One region of the Caballeronia sp. BCC1704 genome, then DNA from elsewhere that is predicted to be linked to it. Evidence: riboswitches for the same ligand, from Rfam matches in the RefSeq annotation. Region 1 holds a riboswitch; the other holds the start of a gene.

Region 1 (3,412 bases):
GTGCAGCGCGCCTTTGATGAACTGAACGACGCCGAGCTTCATGCCGTGCCCGAGCACGCGCACGGCCATGCCGAATGCCGCCGTCGTCTTGCCCTTGCCATTGCCTGTGTTGACGATCAGGAGACCCTTCTCGTGATCGGCGGCGGCCTGCTTCTTTTCGTGGCCTTCCTTGCGACGCTGCGTCATGCGCAGATGCGATTCCGTATCGGTTTTCATGGGCTCTTTCAGGCTTTCTTCGTTGCTATGGCGACGGTCACGTGACCGTCGATCATCTTCGGCATCACAAGCTCTCCGCCCTGGCTTGCGAGCAGCGCGCTAGGCTCGCACACGCCCTCGGCGGGCATGTGCGCGAGCTCGTCCGCGCGATAAAGGCGCAATGGCAGGGCATGACGCTCGCAGAAGACACGCAAGCCGGCTTCGTCGTGTTTGATGTCGATGCTCGCGATCACCGCGATGTGCTCTAACGTGAATTCCGCTGCTCGAAGCGCACGAAGCACGGCCGCTTCAATCGCATCGGCGCTTACGCCGCGTTTGCAGCCGATGCCGACGGCAAGATGGCGCAGGCTCACGCAAGGAAGCATCATCGAACGAATGGACGGAAATGCTTGCGCCGCCCATGCGTCCCTCGCGGATGGCGGCGTTCGGCGAAGGCATCGTGATGGCAGATGCGCTTCGTCCCCTGCGCTGGCCGGTATCCGGGCTTGCGGCCGTCATCGCGCAGCCTTCCCACCGTGAACGGGCAGTGGCCGTGTGCGCCATGCGCGATATCGTGCAAGCCGATACCGCCGGTCGCGTACCGTTGCGGGGACAGCACAGGTTGGCGAGCGCTTGCATGATCGTGAAGACGCCGCTTCCTGTTTCCCGTTTAACTGCGCGTTTCGTGTGAACGCGCGAGCACCAGTCGCGCGCCAACGATACCACATGCCCCCGCTTTTCGGCGGCGCTTTCCTTGACGCTCCTTCGTGAGGAGCCTAGACTTCACGCAGTTCTGGTGCCCGCGTGCGAGCTTCTTTCGCGCGCAGTTAAACGGGAAGCAGGAAGCGCATCGCTCCATCATGCGATCGGACGCGCGCCAACCTGCGCTGCCCCCGCAACGGTAAGCGACCGGCGGTATCGGCGAGTACGATATCGCGCGTTGCGCACACGGCCACTGTCGGTACACGGCAGGAAGGCTGCGCAACGAGGTCCCAAGCCCGGATACCGGCCAGACTTTCGCAGGGTTCACGCCGCGGGGATGCGGCATGGTCCATGATCCATCAGTCGTGCGCTTTTTCCCGCAGATCTCGCCGGCGATACCTTCCTCGCGCGACGCACGCACGACGCACGCACACACGAGCCACGGAGCGACGATGCAAACCCGCAAGATACCCGTCACGGTCGTGACCGGCTTTCTCGGCAGCGGCAAGACCACCTTGATGCGCCACATCATGTCGAATGCGCAGGGCTTGCGCCTTGCTGTCATCGTGAACGAATTCGGTGAGCTCGGCATAGACGGGGAAATCCTGAAGGGTTGCGGCATCGGTTGCGACGACGAAGCCGGGTCGTCGGAGCGCAATCTCTATGAACTCGCTAACGGGTGCCTGTGTTGCACAGTGCAGGAAGAGTTTTATCCGGTGATGGAGCAGTTGCTGGAACGCCGCGAGCGCATCGACCATGTGTTGATCGAGACGTCGGGCCTCGCGTTGCCCAAGCCGCTCGTGCAGGCGTTCAACTGGCCGTCGATCAAAAATGCCTTCACCGTGGATGCCGTCATCACGGTGGTCGATGGTCCTGCCGCCGCAAGCGGACAGTTCGCCGCGAACCCCGCAGCGGTCGATGCGCAACGCAAGGCCGACCCGAACCTCGATCACGAATCGCCGCTGCACGAGCTATTCGAAGATCAACTGTCCTCGGCTGATCTCGTGATCGTCAACAAGACCGACCTCATGGACGCCGACGCACTGCGCCGCGTGGAAGCGCTCGTGCGGCCCGAGATTCCGCCGCAAGTGAAGGTCGTGCCCGCGCAAATGGGCAAGCTCGATCTGCATGCGCTGCTCGGTCTGCAATCGGCGTCCGAGGACAGCATTCATCTTCGCCACGATCATCACGGTTCTGCCGACGACGAAGGCCACGTGGACCATCACCATGACGAATTTGATTCGGTCGTCGTCGAAGGACAAGTGGAATCGCGCGAACAGGCCATTGCGGCGTTGCAGGCGCTCGTGGAGAGTCACACGATCTATCGCGTGAAAGGGTTCGCCGCGCTGCCGGGCGCGGGCATGCGTCTCGTGGTGCAAGGCGTGGGCCGGCGCTTCGACAGCTATTTCGACCGGCGCTGGAACGAAGGCGAAGCCGCGAGCCGCTTCGTGCTGATCGGAGAAGACCTCGATCGTCAAACGCTGCAAACAGCGTTGAACGCGGCGCTGGCGAACGCGCTCGCGCAGGCCTGACGCGATGCATCTGTTACGCACGACGCCCGGAGGTTTCGTCGATGACGCGGCAGGCGTCATGCGTATCGAGCAGACGCGCGCACCGATCGTCGTGCTGAGTTCGGCCGATACCACGCTCGCACTGCTAGCAAGCGTGTTTCCGCGTCTGGAGCCGGGCTTTCCCGAAGTGCGGCTCGCGAATCAATCGTTTCTGCGCCAGCCCGCATCGGTCGACTTCTATGTCGACGATGTATTGCGTCATGCGCGCGTCGTCATCGTCGATCATCTCGGCGGTGAATCGTACTGGCGTTATGGCATCGAGCGAATCGTGGCGCTTGCCGAACGCGAGAAGCAGATGCTCGCCATGTTCTCGGGCGATCTCACCGAAGACCCGAACCTGATCAGCAAGAGCACCGCGGATGCCGCGTTCTGCCGCGAGTTGTCGCGCTATCTGCGCGAAGGCGGCGCGGGCAATGCCGAGGAATTTTTGCGCGCGATCGGTCATCGCGCATTCGGCTTCGGTCGCGCGCCGCAAGCGCCGCGTCCGCTGCCTGTCGTGGCCATCTATCATCCCGAGCGCGACATCGCCGCAATCGACGACTGGCGCGCGCGATGGACCGAAGGCGCGCCCGTCGTCGCGATCCTGTTTTATCGCGCGCATCTGCAAGCGGGCAACACCGCTGTATTCGATGCGCTCATCGAAGCGCTCGAAAAGGAAGGGCTGAATCCGCTGCCGATTGCGATCGCTTCCCTCAAGGAAAGCGTGAGCCGCGAAGTGATCGCGCGCTTGTGCATGGAGCATCGCGCATCGCTCGTATTGAACACGACTGCGTTTGCAGCAAGCGTGATCGGCGAAAGCGAAGACTTCGACATCGCGGGCGATGCGCCCGTCCTGCAAGTGATATTGAGCGGCGGCAATCGCGAAGACTGGGAAAAGGACAACCACGGCCTCAATTCGCGCGATGTAGCGATGCATGTCGCGCTGCCCGAGGTCGATGGCCGCA
Region 2 (3,412 bases), on a different contig from region 1:
TGCGCACGCCGGTCCACGGCAGCGTCTTCTTGGGCGCGTGCGCGAGATGATCGATGCTCGCTTCGTCCGGTTCGGACTTCATCAGCCAGTAGCGCATGAGTTCGGCGTGAAGGAGTGTGCGTGCGGTTTTGGGCGATGCAAACAAAAACGGCACCGGTAAGAACCGATGCCGTTCGTGCTTCCAGAAATAAGGTCCCCGCCTCAGCCGCTAGGCCGGCATCCTGAACCTGGGTTCAAGATTGGTCGCGGTAAGCAACACTTCGGGTACATCAGACAGAGTGACGCGCGCGCCCGTGCTGCAACGTTCCGCAACCGTGCCAATGTAGCATTGGTTCAAGGAATATATGACCTTGGCGTACCAGGCAGGGAGACCTCACTGTACACCAAACGTTTGGTCCTTGCAGCCCTTGCCTACGTTTCTCGCGGTATCTTTTTTTGATGGATACCGCAACGCTGATTAGATCAGCGCATGACCGTCAGTGCGCTTCGCTCAGTGCGCTTCGTATTGTGCAATGACAGCGCCGAGCTGCTCGTTCATCGAATGCATGGTGCGGCGGATTTCCTCGGCCGGAAATGCTTCGCCGTGACGCACGCTTTCCTGCAGCTTGAGCAATTCGGACGCCAGCGAGAGCGCGGCCATCACCGCGATGCGGTCCGTGCCGCGCACGCTGCTTGCGTTGCGGACCTTGTTCATTTCGGCATCCACGCGGGCCACCGCTTCGCGCAGCGCGGCTTCGGTTTCCGGCGAGCACGCGAGGCGATACTGCTGGCCGAGAATGGATACTTCGATCTGCGTGGTCGTCATGCCTTCTCTCCTTGATGATGCTCGCCGTGCACTTCTTCCGCGTGCGCATGTTCGTGCTGCGCTTCGCGCGACGCGCTGGATTCGGCGTTCAGAAGATCGAGCTGATTGTCGCTTTCGGCATGATGCGCTTTGCCGCGCGGCAGCTTTTCGAGGATCGCGTTGAGGCGCACTTGCGCGTCGTCGATCTTCGCGGACAGCGAATCGCGTTCGCCTTGCAGCGTGTCGCGCTCGTGGCGAACCTGCGCGAGTTCGGCCTGAACGCCGGCGTAATCGGCGCGCAGCTGTTCGATTTGTGCTTCGAGCGCGAGACGCGCCTGATTGTGGCGCTCGCTGATCTTGATCAGCCGGCCGATGTTTCCTGACAGTGATTCGAGTTCGTTGAGCATGTGCTGCGTCCTCTAAAGACCTGGCATTTTAGCGCGGTTCAACGGTGCTTCCGATAATTGTCTCGTTTCGAGACGTAACAACACGCGATCTTGCGCGCATCGCCGCGTATTCATGTGCGGAATGGCCGCGCGTGACGCACTCGGATGCGCGGCTGACGTCGCTCGCTTGTCGCTTGCTCGTCGCTCGCTCGTCGCTCAAGCCTCGCGATGACGGGCGCGCGCCTTCTTGACGGCCCTAATGCGCGCTCCTACACTTGCCGCACTTTTGGTGCTCGCGCCGCCTTTCTTGCGGCGCAGTCAAACGGGAAACAGGAAGCGCTGTCTCGCCTCGCGCGGCTCGCCAACCTGTGCTGCCCCCGCAACGGTAAGCGACCGCAACGCAAGTTGCAAGTCGTCCCTCGCGCGTTTCTACGTGTTGCTCCGTGGTCGTTTGCCATCGGACACGCGACTGCAAGAAACGTGTCGGCGCCACTGCGCTTCGAAGCGCGGGAAGGCGGGACGATGCGTCGCCAGCCCGGATACCGGCCAATCGTCCAGCGCGCCGATGCTTTGCAAGACGGCGCGCGCGTCGCGCACAGACCTCGCGGGGAGCGGGGCACGCGCCAGTCTCCAACGGAAACGCTTCACCCATGCTCTTGCCTTCGTCGGGCCTCATTCGTCGCGCGGCGCGCGTCGTGATGTGCGCCGCCGCGAGTGCGCCGCTTGCACAGGCCGCGCACGCCGATTCCGATTCTCCGTCGCAGACACTCGCGCCCGTCGTCGTCACGGCGACGCGCGGCGCGCAACCGCTCGCCGATTCCATCCCGCAGGCGACGCTCTTCGACGCGCAAGACATCGCCGACAGCAATGCAAACGATGTGCTCGGGCTCATCGCGCTTGCGCCCGGCGTGCAGATCACGCGCAACGGCGGGCCGGGCGCGACCTCGGGCGTGTTCATACGCGGCGCGTCGTCGACGCAGTCGCTGGTGCTGATCGACGGCGTGCGCGTTGAATCGGTGTCGCTCGGCGCGGCGCAGTTGTCGCAACTGATGCTCGATCAGACCGGCCGCGTCGAAGTGGTCAACGGCAACGTGTCGGCGCTGTATGGATCGAACGCGATCGGCGGCGTCGTGCAGATTTTCACGAAGGAGGGCGAAGCACATCCGCCACGCTTTCACTTCGAAGCCGAATACGGCAGCTATCACACGCAGCGGCAGTCGGCGGGCGTCGACGGCGCGCTCGATGCCGAGGGCCGCACCACGTTCAGCCTCAACGTGTCGCGCGAGAAGACGGACGGCTTCTCGTCGATCGATCCCGCGCTCGCGCCCGCCGCGAATCCGAACGCGAACGGTTATCTGAACGAAAGCGTCGCCGCGACGCTGCGCCACAAGTTCAGCGACAAGTGGGACGCAGGCGTGCGCTTCCTGCAATCGAACGGCGTGAACAGCTTCGACGATCCCTACGGCGTGCCGACCGATCTCAACGAATCGCATGATCGCGTGCGCTCGGCCTCCGTCTTCGCGAACGGCAAGCTCACCGACAACTGGACGACGCACTTCACCATCGCGCAAGGGCAGGACCGCGCGAACATCGAGAAAAACGGCGTCTATACGAGCCGCTTCGACTCGGAGAATCATCAGTATCTGTGGCAGAACGACTTCCGGCTCACCGAGGCGCATAAGCTCGTGTTCGGCTACGAGCATCTCGACCAGTCGCTCGACTCCGATCAGTTCAGCGCGCCCGACCGGCATGTGAACTCGGTGTTCGCGGGCTATGTCGGCCGCTTGGGTCCGAGCGAAGTGCAGGCCAACGTGCGCCGCGACCAGTATTCCGACTTCGGCGGCGCGAACAGCTACTATCTGGGCTACGCGTACAACTTCGATTCGCATTGGCGCGCGAGCGCGAGCTACGCGGCATCGTTCCGCGCGCCGAGTTTCGACGACCTCTACTATCCGTTCAGCGGCAATCCGTCGATACAGCCGGAGCGCAGCCATTCGGCCGAGGCCGCGTTGCAGTACGCATCGGAGAAGATCGGCGTGGTGCGCGTGACGGCGTTCGAGACGCGCTATTCGAATCTGATCGACTACGTGGGCGACAGCAGCGGCTTCTATACCGCGCAGAACGTGGGGCGCGCGAAGGTGCAGGGCGTCGAGACATCGTGGGCGGGACACGTGGGCGCAACCGACGTGCGCGCGAGCGTGACGTTCCAGAATCCCGTCGACGAGACAAATCACGAAGACCT

Evidence for each region. A riboswitch is a leader RNA that binds a small molecule or an ion and turns the genes downstream of it on or off. The one in region 1 is predicted to bind cobalamin.
Region 2: another riboswitch for cobalamin. It lies ahead of HWX53_RS04860 (TonB-dependent receptor); the one in region 1 lies ahead of cobW (cobalamin biosynthesis protein CobW).

The regions. Positions count from the first base shown of each region.
Region 1 is NZ_CADFFT010000002.1:782,800-786,211, forward strand. It holds gene cobO (cob(I)yrinic acid a,c-diamide adenosyltransferase) at 1-216, opposite strand, end outside; gene HWX53_RS13250 (cobalamin biosynthesis protein) at 225-584, opposite strand; cobalamin riboswitch at 669-917, opposite strand; cobalamin riboswitch at 973-1,224, shown strand; gene cobW (cobalamin biosynthesis protein CobW) at 1,350-2,429, shown strand; gene cobN (cobaltochelatase subunit CobN) at 2,434-3,412, shown strand, end outside.
Region 2 is NZ_CADFFT010000001.1:1,043,091-1,046,502, forward strand. It holds gene HWX53_RS04840 (EVE domain-containing protein) at 1-97, opposite strand, end outside; RNA gene ssrS (6S RNA) at 190-372, opposite strand; gene HWX53_RS04850 (cell division protein ZapA) at 491-805, opposite strand; gene HWX53_RS04855 (ATPase) at 802-1,191, opposite strand; cobalamin riboswitch at 1,441-1,736, shown strand; gene HWX53_RS04860 (TonB-dependent receptor) at 1,869-3,412, shown strand, end outside.